2 regions of the Peribacillus sp. FSL E2-0218 genome follow, and region 1 is predicted to be linked to the other one. Evidence: riboswitches for the same ligand, from Rfam matches in the RefSeq annotation. Region 1 holds a riboswitch; the other holds the start of a gene.
What was found. A riboswitch is a leader RNA that binds a small molecule or an ion and turns the genes downstream of it on or off. The one in region 1 is predicted to bind S-adenosylmethionine.
Positions count from the first base shown of each region.

Region 2: another riboswitch for S-adenosylmethionine. It lies ahead of mtnK (S-methyl-5-thioribose kinase); the one in region 1 lies ahead of MHI53_RS05865 (methionine ABC transporter ATP-binding protein).

Region 1 covers NZ_CP150304.1:1,227,463-1,235,015, forward strand. Annotated here, with positions in the region: gene MHI53_RS05855 (MetQ/NlpA family ABC transporter substrate-binding protein) at 1-810, opposite strand, end outside; gene MHI53_RS05860 (methionine ABC transporter permease) at 868-1,536, opposite strand; gene MHI53_RS05865 (methionine ABC transporter ATP-binding protein) at 1,523-2,539, opposite strand; SAM riboswitch class I at 2,609-2,715, opposite strand; gene MHI53_RS05870 (MBL fold metallo-hydrolase) at 2,928-3,752, shown strand; gene MHI53_RS05875 (CDP-glycerol glycerophosphotransferase family protein) at 4,454-7,553, shown strand, end outside.
Region 2 covers NZ_CP150304.1:2,864,844-2,872,396, reverse strand. Annotated here, with positions in the region: gene MHI53_RS13765 (hypothetical protein) at 1-140, opposite strand, end outside; gene MHI53_RS13760 (hypothetical protein) at 156-455, opposite strand; gene MHI53_RS13755 (LCP family protein) at 508-1,395, shown strand; gene mtnA (S-methyl-5-thioribose-1-phosphate isomerase) at 1,549-2,595, opposite strand; gene mtnK (S-methyl-5-thioribose kinase) at 2,610-3,812, opposite strand; SAM riboswitch class I at 3,890-4,044, opposite strand; partial or broken gene MHI53_RS13740 (carbon-nitrogen family hydrolase) at 4,117-4,899, opposite strand; gene MHI53_RS13735 (pyridoxal phosphate-dependent aminotransferase) at 4,997-6,169, shown strand; SAM riboswitch class I at 6,273-6,425, shown strand; gene mtnW (2,3-diketo-5-methylthiopentyl-1-phosphate enolase) at 6,531-7,553, shown strand, end outside.

The DNA of each region.
Region 1 (7,553 bases):
ATCAGGTTTTCCGAAACCGACGAAATGGCTATCGATCACTTTTTCAAACTCGGAGGACTCTACCACTTTTTTAATATCCTTGGCATATTGAGCGTCTACATCTTTTGTATTCACAGCGACGACGTTTCGATACATATCTGGCATATTTTCCAATACAAGGGCGTCCTCAAGCTTCATTTTTGCTGCAAGCGCGAAATTGCCTGGCACCGCGGATAGATCGACACTTTCCGTTGCCCGAGGCAATTGGGCGGATTCCAATGGCTTGAATTGGATATTTTTAGGGTTTTTCGTTACGTCTTTTTCAGAAATTTTTAAAGGATCGACATCTGGATCGACTTCAATCAACTTTTCATCGACCAATACTTTAAGTGCACGTGCAAGGTTGACCGGATCATTTGGCAAAGCCAAGGATGCGCCGTCTTTAATGTCTTTTAACGATTTATATTTGTTCGAGTAAATCCCCATCGGTGCTGTAGGAACGATGATAAGGTCAGAGAGCTTTAGATTATTTTCTTTAGCGAAGTTTTCCATATACACTTTATGCTGGAATAGGTTTGCGTCGATCGAGTCGTTGCCAAGCGACTTATTCGGCTGGATATAATCAGTGAATTCAACGATTTCCACCTTGTAGCCGAGATCCTCCAGACCTGGTTTGATGGCTTCATTGACCATATCGGCGTATGGGCCGGTGGTCGCCCCGATCTTCAATTCTTTTTTGTCTTCGGTTTTTGGGGATGCATTGTCGCTTCCGCAAGCCGTCAACCCAAGGGCAAGGGCACATACCGATATTAACGAAGCTATTTTCTTCATATAAACTTCCTCCTAAAAATGTTATGTATGGTTTGAATCATGGGTAAAAGAAAGATTCTATCGTTTGTTGACTAAATATGACGCCTTGTCACCAAGCATTTGGATGATTTGTACAAGGCAGATCAAGACGACGATCGTCGTGATCATGACCGTATTATCATAGCGGTAATATCCGAACCTGATGGCCAGGTCTCCAATTCCGCCTCCCCCAATCGTTCCTGCCATGGCGGAATAACCGATAAGGGAAATGGTCGTTAATGTAAGTCCTTGGATGATACCCGGTTTTGCCTCAGGCAGAAGTACATCTTTTATGATCATCCACGGCGTGGCACCGACGGCGATTGCCGCCTCAATCACCCCTTTGTCTATTTCGCGCAATGCCGATTCAACGATCCTTGCAAAAAAAGGTATCGCGGAAACGGAGAGGGATACGGAAGCAGCCTTTGGTCCTATCGTCGATCCCGTAAGCAAATTCGTTAAAGGAAGGAGGGCGACCAAGAGAATGATGAATGGGATGGAACGGACAATATTGACTACGAAGCCGAGAGAACGATTCAAGATACTATTTTCGAAGAACAAGTTCCTCGTTGTCGTAAACAGTAATACGCCAAGCGGCAAGCCGATAAGAAGGGCAACCGCCAGTGAGACACCCACCATATAAATCGTTTCAATGAATGCTTTATTAAGGTCAGGCAGGATATTGATGATGGAATCAAGCAGTGACATGTTTTAGCACCTCCACAGAGCTGGTACGATTCTTTATATAGGCTAATGCCGAAAGGATTTCAGCAGCATCGCCATTCAATTCGATGATCAATATCCCTAAAGGTATATCCTGAATATACTCGATTTTCCCGTGCAGGATATTACCCTTTACCGAATAAGATTGTAGGGTATCGGAGAGAATCGATTCACCTGCCGTTTGCCCTTCGAATTGAATTTTTATGATCGTTCCTTCACTTTCCTCAATCAAATGTGAGGGAAGCTCAAAATCTAGTACACTGCAAATGAATTTTTTCGTTAACTCCTCTTTAGGCTGTGAAAATATTTCATAAACCGAACCTTCTTCTATCACCCGCCCATCCTGCATGACCGCGACCCGATGGCATAGTTCCTTGACCACTTCCATTTCATGTGTAATCAATACGATGGTGATGCCAAGTTCGCGACTGATTTTCTTCAGTAGCTGTAAGATGGCTTTAGTCGTGGTGGGATCAAGGGCTGAAGTCGCCTCATCACATAACAATACAGTGGGATCATTGGCTAATGCACGAGCGATTCCGACCCGCTGCTTCTGGCCGCCGCTAAGTTGGGCGGGATAAACATCCTTTTTGTCGCTGAGTCCTACGATATCCAACAGTTGTAAAACACGTAACGTAATGGCTCCCTTCGATTGATGCGCTGCCTTCAAGGCAAAAGCCACATTTTCAAAAACGGTTTTGGAACTGACCAGGGAAAAGTGCTGAAAGATCATTCCGATTTTTTGACGTTGCTTACGCAGCTCCTTGCTAGATAAAGAGGTTAAGTCAGTTCCGTCAATGATGATATTTCCTCCTGTCGGACGTTCAAGCAAATTCAAGCAGCGAAGTAATGAGCTTTTGCCTGCTCCGCTGTAGCCGACAATTCCATATACTTCCCCTTTTTGAATGGTTAAAGAAACGTTATCCACTCCGATAACTCGGTTTTTCTTCGATATGTATTCCTTCCTGACTGAACGGATTTCAATCATGAGCCAACCCCCTTAAGCATAAAAAAAACTGTCTCTATCATTCAGAAAGAGGCAGCGAAATTATATCTCGTCTTATCTTTCAGAATGCAATCATTCTGCAGGAAGTGGCACCGTTCCCGATTGGGGCGGTTGCCGGACATCACAGGGCCTGATCCCTCCGTCACTCTTGATAAGTAAATTATTATTTTGGAATATTTCAATTTTTTTAATATATTCTATAGTATTTGTTAATCACCTCATTGTCAATGAATTCTGTGATTTTAGAATAATTTTTTTTGCTTGTTCCATTAATTCCTTGTCAAATGGGGGGGATGGTAATACATTTATTGTAATAAATAGAAAAAACGTGGAGTGTAGCTATCTAATAAAATGAAGGGTGTGCAGGTTCATGATAGAGGTTAAGACGGTAAATGATGTGGTTTGTGTGCACGGAATTCCGGGGGGAGTCAGGTCGGGGATGAGCGTTTATGTGTTTCTAACGGACGGTCTTCTGATTGATACGGGCGCCCAGATTTTAATGGATGGACTCATTCCTTTCTTTGAGTCAGCCGACTTCGATTCGGTGGCCCTTACGCATTATCATGAAGACCATACGGGAGGAGCCGCCTGGATTCAGGAACATAAAAAGGTTCCGATATTCATTCATCCGGTGTCGGTTGAGGCTTGTGCGAAAGATGCTGAATATCCCGCTTATCGTAAAATGTTTTGGGGAAGGAGGGATGCTTTCAAAGCTGAGCCGCTTGGGGAGGCCGTTCATTCCCGAAGCCAAGCATGGGAGCCGATTTACACCCCCGGTCATGCGCATGACCATATGGTGTATTTGAATCGCAATACCGGCATGCTTTTTTCAGGCGATCTTTTCGTCACTCCAAAAACAAAACTTGTTCTGCGGGAAGAGTCCGTTCCGGTAATCATTCATTCCATAAAAAGATTGCTTCACTATGACTTTGGGGAGATGTTTTGTTGCCATGCCGGGTATGTTCCGAATGGAAAGGATATGTTCAGAAAAAAACTCGATTATTTGGAAAACCTCCGTGGTGAAATTTTGCTTTTGCATGAACAAGGACGAACGGTGCGTGAGATTCAGCATCTCGTTTTACCCCATCGATACCCCCTTATCGAAATATCGGAGCATGAATGGGATTCGGAGCATATCATTACATCGATATTGAATGAAAATGTTCTGGATGCAAGTGAGAAAACAAGGAAGTAGGGTATATTGCCAAGAGAATGCGTAATCAGTTCCAGACAATTGACTGATGGAAGGAAGAGTGAGAGGTTTTCATGCTTGTAAAAAGCGTAATAAGCCATTTAGACTGTAGGCAAACTCGCAAATAATGGAGGCTGCTTACAGTTATTTTTGTTGATGAGACCGTAATCATGATTAAGAGGTTGGACTGCGATCGTTCCTTTCCACTTCATGCACTCGCTTATCCGCGAGCGCTCCGTTCCTAGCTGTTTTCAACTCGATAAAAATATTTTTTTGCGCGAACGGATCTAAGAATTTGTGTGAGTGCATGTAAGCTGGATAGGGACAAGTACAGAAGGTAGTAGGTCCGAGTCCCTTTATTATAGGGGGTTGAAGCATATGGATCAGGAATAATCACCTAAAAGAAGGGGAGTGAAAATTAATCAGGTGAACAAAATTAATTTTCTAAAATAAGGAAAAAACACCCACTTTGGTCTCATGAAGTTTTGATGTTATTCGCATGATTTGGTATAATTTTATGTTTAGAAGCATGCAATCTACTAAATAATAAAAAGAACCACAAAATATTAATTTATGGAATTATTAGAATATATTTTAAGCAAGGGATTGTCATGTACAATAAATAACGACTGTTCTCTTATGGGATGATAGTCAAAGAGAATGAACAAAGTGCTACATTACATGGAAAAAAAGGTGATCAACTAGTGGAAGCGATTCATGCAACCGATTTTAATTTAAATGGCTCAAAGATTGAAATAATCCTGAATGGAATTATAGAATCAGCCAACTTGATATTTCGAAATAATGATACAAAGGAAGAACATATTTACGAGCATGTAAATTGTGAAAGTTTGAACGAAGAAACCCGTTTGACCATCACACTTGATAATATGAACTGGCCAGATGTCCATAGGACAACGTATACCATTTTGCTTAAAATGAACGAAGAGTTGTTCAGACTGACAAAGCCTACAATTAAAAGATTGAAGAATCGATTGTTCGCCCGCTCTTATTATCAAATTTCACAAACGGAAACTGCGACCATCTTTCTGAACAAAAAAAATACCCTAAGTATAATGTACGGTAATTCAGCAAGCGTATTCCGTGCCTCCTGTAAAGTGGTTTCAGATACTTTACATATTACAGAGATGGAAGTGGCAGGAGATAAGGCAAGGTTTTTCCATGAAGAAGGGGAGTTAGGTAAGGCATTACTCACTATATATGACCCGGTCACCAAGCATACCTCAGCGATTGGAGCAGTGCAGGGCGAAAAGAATTCACTGGAAGTGGATGTATCCAAGCTGGCTGAAATTCCTACGGCTGCCGATGTGTATGTGGAAGCGAAAGTCGGCAAGGTTTTGAAGTCATTTAAGCTTCTGTTCCATCCAAACCTTGTTCAGACCCATCGTGAGCTCTCCTTTTACGAAATGGATTCTCTAAGTGATGCAACCGAAAGCCAAAAGACGCTGTACTTTGATGAATTCGAAATAATGGGTGACCATCTTCAAGTTCGTTTGATGGAACCTTCCTGTCAGTCCGCTTCCGTCGTTTTTGAAAAGAGTACATCGGTGGAGTGGATACAAACGCACGAATTCAAACAGGATGGGCAACGATTGTTCATTGATTTGAAAAAAATATTTAATGATCGTTTCTTTAAAGAGGGTCAAAAGTGGAAGGTTTATGTCAAAGAGGTTGTGGCCGGGGAAGTGCAGGTAAGGAAATTAAAACACTTTTCAGCACCTAAAACTCCTCAAATGGGACAGGTGCCTCTTGAAGACATAAAAACCCAGGCAATGGCTTATATATCGCCTAAAGCAGAGTTGGGAATATTATTAGGAAAAAGTGAAGAAAAAATCAATAATGCGAGTTTCTATATTACGAAAAATAGACTGCCCATGCATGACTTAAGCTTTCATAAATATGAATTGTCTTTTTCGATAGAAAATATCCAAGATGCCGATATAAACTCCGTGCAGATTGTGATGAAAAATAGACAAAGCGGTGAAATTCATCGGGTGCCGGCTAATGTGAACAAAAGCTCCCGGAATATTGGAATCCACTCAAATTTGGAATCATTCATTAGATGCGGAATCACCCCATCTAGGTGGGACGTTTCCATTGAGATAACGTATGCGAATATTATGGAAGTGAATCGGGTTGGTTTTTACGATCAAAAGAAACTTCCGATGGAAGAAAGGTATTTACGTTCGGTCGAGGTCGATGAGGAGAATGTTTTTACACCGTATTTAACAGCACGGAATGAACTCTCTTTTGTTATCGGTACAGAGTTTGCGCTTCGGCATGAAAAATTAAAGTCAAAAATTCTAATTAAGAATGTGTCTCTAAAAAAATCGATACTTGAAATCGAAATAACGCTTTCCTTGCCAGACGCTGAAAGTTATCAAGTGAAGGGAATGCTACTGAGGCATCGTAATAATGAAGCATTTGCGCAGATCCCGGTTACTGTAAAGAAGAAGAGCATACTAGCCAAAGTCAATTTGGCCGAACATGAATTTGAACAATTTTATTGGGATTTCTACGTATTGGTCGACGTTGAAGGCGAGGACTACGAAATTAAGCTTAAGCGTCCAACAGACCATGTCCGGAAAAAATTGAATGGGACAATCAGGGATCATTCATACCAAAAGGATGCCGATCATGTCGTATACCCTTACATTACAAGGAGCAACTCCCTTGCGTTAACATATAGAATGAAAAGCTTATATGAAGCGCCAATCTACAAGTGGAAAGAAAAATTTTCCTACATCATTTATCAAATGCTTAATAGGTATTATGACCATAAAAATATCTGGCTTGTGTACGAGAAGATGTCCGAAACTGCACAAGATAATGGCTACCACTTCTTTAAATATTGCTACAACGAAAAACCGGAAAGAAATGTCTTTTATATCATTAAGAAAGATTCTCCTGATCTGGCCAACCTTAAAGGGTTCGAGGACCGTGTAATCCATTTCATGAGCATTAAACACTTGGTGTACTTATTCGCTTCCAAATTGCTCATCGCTTCTGAAACCAAGGGCCATTCATATGTGTGGCGTGTACAAAAGGGCAAAGTGATGGAGTATCTGAGAAGAAAGCGGATTGTCTTCCTGCAACACGGAGTTCTTGGTTTAAAGAAAATAGACAGTACGTTAAATAAGGGATCTTCAGAGGAAGTGGATTTGTTCGTTACGTCTTCAGATTTCGAAAAAGAAATCGTGAAAAACTATTTTGGATATAATGAGAAGGATATCATCGTCACCGGTTTGAGTCGCTGGGATGACGTAAACAAAGAAGAAACTCCGATAAAACGCCAAATATTCTTGATGCCTACTTGGAGAAATTGGCTTAATGAAGTGTCAAACGAAGAATTCATCGAATCGAATTACTTTAAAAATTATATCGGTTTATTGAATTCCGAGAAATTGATGGATTTACTTCGGATGCACGATGTCGAATTGAAATTTTATGTCCATCCCAAATTCCAGCCATTTATCGATCAATTCCATACAACTTGTGACCAGATCGAGATCATCAAGTTCGGGGATGTCAATATCAGCAAGTTGATCCGTGAATCGGCGCTTTTGATCACAGACTACTCAAGTGTAGCTTGGGATATGTACTATCTTGAAAAACCGACAATTTTTTATCAGTTCGATCTTGAAGAATATACGGAATTACAAGGAAGCTACATGGATATGAACAAGGAGTTATTCGGTGATCAGGCACTTGATCCGGATGAATTGATCACTTCGATTGAAAATAGTGTGCGTAACAACTTTGAGGAACAAGATATCTTCAAGG
Region 2 (7,553 bases), 1.6 Mb from region 1:
TTCAGCCTGCGTAGTCTCAAGTAGACGCGCATTTCCCGCAGGAGTCTCGCACCTTCCGTTCCATTCCACTTTTGCGTGACCATGAAGATGGAATCCTGATTGCTCACAATTTTGGAGAATTTGTACTTAGTCCGTTTCATTTCCCAACAGCGCTCTCATTCCGCGGGCGGTCCTTGAGCCTCCTCGGCTTTCAGCCTGCGTAGTCTCAAGTAGACGCGCATTTCCCGCAGGAGTCTCGCACCTTCCGTTCCATTCCACTTTTGCGTGACCATAAAGATGGAATCCTGATTGCTTTCAATTTTGGAGGATTGGTACTTAGTCCGTTCCATTGCACTGCAGGCGCTCTCATTCCGCGGGCGGTCCTTGAGCCTCCTCGGCTCAGCTGAAGTGGAAAGCAACGTTTTACGTATAGGCCCTCCAACTGTGGATAGATAACCTTTTGTAATTGTATGCATAATAATCCATTTAAAGGTAAAAATAGAATTAATTTTCCGATGAGGTGAGGTAATGAAAGAGAAGGTATTGTACATATATCTATTGGTCTTGATTTTGGCAGGTTGCACCTATGCCCCTTTACCGAAACAAAATGGAAACACAGGTACGGAAAAAAACTTTACCAATGAAAGGATTCAGGACGGTGAGAAAACATTTCTGTTAATTGGTGTTGATTCCAGGGGAGAGAAAAAATCCCGGTCCGATGCGATCATGCTTGCCAGGTACTTTCCTGAACAGGGGAAGCTGAAGCTGGCTTCTATCATGCGTGACAGTTATGTTAAAATCCCCGGCGTTCATCCTCAATACAATAAGATAAATGCTGCTTATTATTATGGGGGAAAGGAATTGCTTAAGAAAACCATCCATGATAGCTTTGGTATCAAAGTCGATCATGTAGCTGTAATAGATTTTCAGGGATTTGTGAAGATGGTGGACTTGCTTGCCCCTGATGGGGTGGTGGTGGACGTCGATCAAACAATCATTGATGACATGAGCATCCAAGCAAGCACTGGTAAAAATGTGTTACATGGTGAGGAGATATTGAAATATGTCCGCTTTAGGCATGACGATGAAAGTGATTTTGGAAGGGTGGACAGACAGCAAGATGTGCTGCTTCAATTAAAAAACGGATTCATCAATCAAATCTCTTCCTTTGAAGGAGTGGTAGCCCTTCCTGGCATAATTGAACAAGGCCTCTCCTATTTGGATACTGATATAGGTCTGAAAACGATATTGGAAATGGGACCGAAAGCCGTCATTCATGCACCGGAAACCGTCGAAACGTTGAGGATTCCTGTCGAAGGAAGCTTTAAAGATGCAGAATATCCCGAGATTGGGGCGGTGTTGGAAATGGATGAGACGAAAAATAAGCGGGCGCTTCAAAAGTTCTTTTCAAAGTAGGAAGGGGCATGCCCTTTTCATAGCGAAAACCACAAACTGGTTTTGTTATTTTATTAAAGACCTCGTAAGAATAAATGTAAAAGCTATTTAATAAACGAGCATGGATTTGAATCCATGCTCGTCTTTTAAGTCACCAATCAAATGAAAGAACCGTCACTTCACAAAATTCGGGATGTTATTGGAGAAATCCGATTGAATGATCCCGTTCTCGGTGATGATACTAGTGATGAGATAATTGGGCGTTACATCAAAGGCTGGATTGAATGTGTTGACGTTTTCCGGTGCGACCCTGATTCCTTGAATGGAGGTGATTTCGGCTCCATCTCGTTCTTCAATCGGGATGGACGCACCCGATTCAAGAGAAAGGTCGAACGTGCTTGATGGAGCGGCCACATAAAAAGGGATCCCGAAATGCTTGGCTAAGATGGCTAAGCCCAACGTGCCTATTTTATTGGCTGTATCCCCATTTGCCGCAATCCGATCGGCCCCTACTATAATGGCATTGATTCGTTTTTGATGTATCGTATGCGCAGCCATATTATCAGAGATTAAGGTGACGTCAACACCTGCTTGCATCAGTTCCCAAGCGGTCAATCGCGCACCCTGCAGAACAGGTCTGGTTTCACAGGCGTACACTTCCAGCGGGAAATTCCGCTCTTTAGCTAGATGAAAAGGGGCCAGTGCAGTGCCATAACGGGCTGTGGCAATTCCACCCGCGTTGCAATGCGTCAATACGGAATCTCCTTTTGCGAATAAAGATAAGCCATGCTCCCCGATTTTCGTGCACATTTCTTCATCTTCTGCAAAGATGGCTTTAGCCTCGAAAACAAGTGCTTCTTTGGCAGCAGAAATGCTTTGGGCCGCCTGCAATTTATTCTTCATTCTCTTTAATGCCCAAAAAAGATTGACGGCAGTAGGCCTGGAAGAGGCGAGCCTTTCGATATGTTTCGTTACATTTTTTTTGAAATCCGCTAAATCCGTCGCAGCTTCCTGCTGGGCGCCAAGTGCCACCCCGAATGCTGCGGTCAGTCCGATCGCTGGTGCACCACGCACCTTTAATGTAAGGATGCTATCATATACATCCTCAACCGAATGAAGTTGAATGAATTCAGTGATGGCAGGAAGGGCTTGTTGATTTAATAATGTGATATGGGTATTGTCCCATTGTACCGAATATGGTAAAGGTGCTATCGTCGTCACGTTCAGGTCTCCTTTTAGAGGGGTGAAGATGAAGTCAGCGTTTGTTGCTTTATCCATTCGATGACCGCTGGAACATCCAATTCTTCCCGTTTTTTTATTAATAATGCACCAAGCTTCAACGTGGCCGTTTTGGCCGCAATTTTCGTTTCTTTATCTTCCATGACATTTAAATCTGCGACATGAGAGAGGCCGATCGTTCTTCGAATCAATTCACATCCGGCAAAACCGAATGCATCACGTTTGAATTTAGTCAGTAAATAAGGGAGATATCCAGTCACATGGCGGAACGGACTTTTATTGTGGGTGTTCCATAGTTCCGAATATGTTTTTTCAAATGACCGCCAAAATTCATCGAGTTGTGTGAAAATCTCTTCTTTTCCTGCTCCATTCCGAGTGACCGCCTGAAAGAGGAGATTGGCGGTGTATTGTCCAAGGTCAAAACCGACTGGTCCATAAAAAGCGAATTCAGGGTCGATAACTTTTGTTTCGGTTTCACTTGCAAATATACTTCCTGTATGTAAATCTCCATGCAGCAAGGCTTCCTGCTCGGTTTCGAAGCTTTGTTTCAGCTTAGCCACTTCTAAAATGACATCTTGATCATGCCAAATCCGTTTGGCGGCATCCGTCAATTCAACTTCGAAATCTCCAGGCAGCTCTTCGAAAAAAGGATCGGTGAAAATAAAGACCTCCGTGATTTTGCAGAGCTCCGGATTCGTGAATTGCCGTGCCACTTCTTTTTTTGCCGAGGGCTCCAAATGATAATCGGAAGTGTAAAATGAAGTCTTCGCAACATACTCGCCAATATGCTGCGAAAGCAATGGGAACGAATCGCCCGCAATCAATCCGCTTCTTACAATTTTTAAGTGTGACAAGTCTTCCATGACCGTGATGGCTAGCTGCTCATCCGAATAATAGACTTGCGGTACGAATTCGGGACAATAGCTCCGGAAATGGATAAGGGCATTCGCTTCAATGGCAGCCCTTTTCAACGTCAACGGCCAGCTTTCGCCAAGCACTTTGGCATAAGGGACCGCTTGCTTGATGATTATCCCGTTATTTGTGGCCGTGTCTGTAATATGGAACACATAATTCAAGTTACCATCACCAATTTCTTTACAGCTTAAATTCGCATCGGCATCTACCAACCCTAATTTTTTTGCAAGGATAATGGCCGTTGCGTTAGTCAATCTTGTAAAATTCGAATGGTATTGAGTCATCTCTTTCCCCTCCACATTAAAAATAAGAATAAAAAAGCCTCTTTCCATAGAAAGAGGCAGAAGTATTAGCTTCGGACCTCTCATCTCCCAGAAAAGTGTTTTCTGGTGGAATTGGCACCGTGCTCTGCGGATTTTGCAATCCGGCGGTGTATCCGCCCCATTTCACAATGGTATTACAGTCGGTTGCTGGGCTTCATAGGGCCTTAGTCCCTCAGCCTGCTCTTGATAAGAGTTTATATGTTTTCTGAAATTTTAATCTTCGGGAAAATAATATCAATCTTTTAAATAGTTTGTCAATGGCAAATTAATAATAATCAGGACGGCGATCTTCGAATACCGGTATTTTATTGCGAGCGTTCGATACTTCGGTGAAGTCCAAGGTGCCTGTCAGTAGTTCGCTTTCCTCTCCTGCTTCACTTATGATATGCCCCCAAGGATCAATGATCATGGACTGACCGGCAAATACATTATTGATATCCGATCCTGAACGGTTCACGGCTACAACATAGGCCTGGTTTTCGATGGCACGGCTGATCAATAAGGCTCTCCAGTGATCGAGTCTAGGCTTCGGCCATTCTGCGGTTACGAACAGAACTTCTGCCCCTCGAGCGGAGTGGGCACGTTGCCACTCTGGAAAGCGGATGTCATAACAAATGAAACCGGCACATATTTTGTCATCAAGGGTAAATAAACCATCCTTTTCGCCTGGCTGCAAGAAATGATGTTCATCCATTAACCGAAACAAGTGAAGCTTATCGTACTATTTAACGAGTTTCCCGTTCTTATCGATGATGACCATCGTGTTAAAGATGCCCTTTTGTGTTTTTTTCGCGATGGAGCCGCCTATGATATGGATTTGGTGTTTCAGCGCCAAGTTTCTTATAAATTCGATCGTCTTTTCTGCCTCTTCATCACCAATCTCATTCAATCTGGTCAAGTCATAGCCTGTAGTCCATAGCTCTGGTAAAATAACGATATCTGCGTTTGCGTGCACGGCTTTTTCCAGCCATTGTTCGGCCAGCTGATAATTGAGATCAGGCTTTCCGAATGCTATATCCATCTGGATGCAAGCCATTTTCCATTTCATTTTGAAAACCTCCAAAGGTAAAAATGCTTTACAAGATTATGATAAACATATATCATTTGTGACTAGAATTTCAAGAAATTTCAGAGAAGGTGAATAAATGTTGCAATTCGAAAAGTCGAAACAGCTTCAGCAACTTCCCAAGCAGTTTTTCGCTTCATTGGTCGCAAAGGTCAATGCAATTACTGCGCAAGGGCATGATGTCATTAATTTGGGCCAAGGGAATCCCGATCAGCCGACGCCTGGGCAAATCGTAAAAAGTTTACAGGCTGCTGCTGAAAAAACGATCAACCATAAATATTCACCGTTCAGGGGACATCCATATTTAAAAGATGCGGCAGCTGCCTTCTACGAACGGGAATACGGCGTAAAGCTTGATCCGAATAGTGAAATAGCCATTCTATTCGGCGGAAAGGCAGGACTCGTCGAATTGCCCCAGTGTTTATTGAATCCAGGCGATACGATTCTCGTTCCAGATCCCGGTTATCCCGATTATCTTTCAGGTGTCGTCCTGGCGAAAGCGGAAATTGAAAGGATGCCGTTGAAGGAGGAAAATGCTTTTCTTCCGGATTATGAAGCTATACATAAAGATGTGCTGGATAAAGCGAAAATGATGTTCTTGAACTATCCGAATAATCCTACAGGTGCATCCGCAACGAAAGAATTCTTTACCGAAACCGTATCATATGCCAAAAAGCATTCAATATGTGTGGTCCATGATTTTGCTTATGGAGCCATAGGCTTCGATGGGAAAAAACCGGTTAGCTTTCTCGAGGCAGAGGGAGCAAAGGATGTTGGGATCGAAATATATACACTTTCGAAAACGTACAATATGGCTGGTTGGAGAGTCGGGTTCGCGGTTGGTAACAAAAGTGTCATCGAAGCTCTTGAACTTTTTCAGGACCACCTATATGTGAGCCTTTTCCCGGCGATACAGGAGGCGGCGGCAACTGCTTTGCTTGATTCGCAAGAGTGTGTGGCCGAATTAGTGAAGGTATATGAGGGGCGCAGGAATGTTTTCATTGAGGGATTACGTGCCCTCGGCTGGGAGGTTAAGGCTCCGGAAGCATCGTTTTTTGCCTGGCTTAAAATACCGGCAGGATTCACCTCGGAGAGTTTTGCCGATCATTTACTAACCCACGCCCATGTGGCCGTGGCTGCCGGTAATGGATTCGGTGAATTTGGCGAAGGCTATGTCAGGGTCGGGCTTTTGACCTCCGAGGAACGGCTCGGGGAGGCTGTCGAGCGGATACGCAAGTTAAATCTGTTTTAACCTAAGCGAACTAAAAACTTATTGACAAAGTATGGATTACATGTCAGAATACAAAATAAATTCTTAATCTTTCGAAACTAACACGTACTTATATATCAGCGTTTTCTTATTTTGAGCAGGTGGAGGGACTAGCCCGATGAAGCCCAGCAACCGACCGTAATTCCATTGTAAGATGGGGCGGAATCCTCCGCCGGACTTTCTTCTAGTCCACAGGGCACGGTGCTAATTCTTGCAGCCATTGGCTGGGGGATAAGAAGATGGCTTTTTTAAAGCCTCTTCGTCATGAAGGGGCTTTTGCTATTCCAAAAACGTTCAGGTTTATGACTTCGTGAGTTTACTAACGTGTTATAGGAGTGATCAAATGAGCGAGATAATCGCCACTTATTTAATTCATGATTTTCATGGGAATCACGAGAAAAAAGCAGAAGGCATTGCCTTGGGCCTGACTGTAGGGACATGGACGGACCTGCCCCAGTTGGTCCAAAAGCAATTGGAAAAACATAAGGGGCGCGTCGTCTCCGTTTCGCCGCTTGCGGAAGAAGAGAGGGCAAACCGTTATTTTGATCGTAAGGTGTACCGCGCGATCATTAAAATCGCTTATCCGGCAGCGAATTTCTCCAATGATTTGCCAGCCATTTTGACGACGGTCTTCGGAAAACTGTCCTTGGACGGTGCGATTAAACTGATCGACCTTGATTTTGTCGGAGATATCCAGAAAGCATTCCCAGGTCCCAGATTCGGCATTGCCGGCATAAGGGAGAAGATTGAAGTTTATGACCGGCCCCTTGTCATGAGCATTTTCAAAGGAGTATTAGGACGTGACCTAACGTTCCATAATGAGCAGCTGAAGCAGCAAGCGTTGGGTGGTGTCGACCTTGTTAAAGATGATGAAATCCTTTTTGATCAGGTACAGACGCCATTTATTGAAAGAATTAAGACCGGCAAGAAAATATTAAACGAAGTCTATGAACATACTGGACACCGGACCTTATATGCCGTCAATCTATCAGGTAAAACATTTGAATTATTGGATAAGGCAAAGCAGGCGGCAGAAGCGGGCGCAGACGCTTTATTGTTCAACGTCCATACATATGGTTTGGATGTATTGCAAGCCCTGAGTGAACATGATCAAATCAAGCTGCCGATCATGGCCCATCCGGCATTTAGCGGGGCGTTGGGCTCTTCCTCCCATTATGGGATCGGCTATCCTTTACTGCTTGGTAAATTAGTCAGGCTATCGGGAGCGGATTTATCATTATTCCCATCCCCGTATGGAAATGTCGCACTTGAAAAAGAGGAGACATTGGCAATTGCCCGTGCACTGACGAAAGACGAACCTTCCTGGAATAAAGCATTTCCTGTTCCTTCAGCAGGCATCCATCCA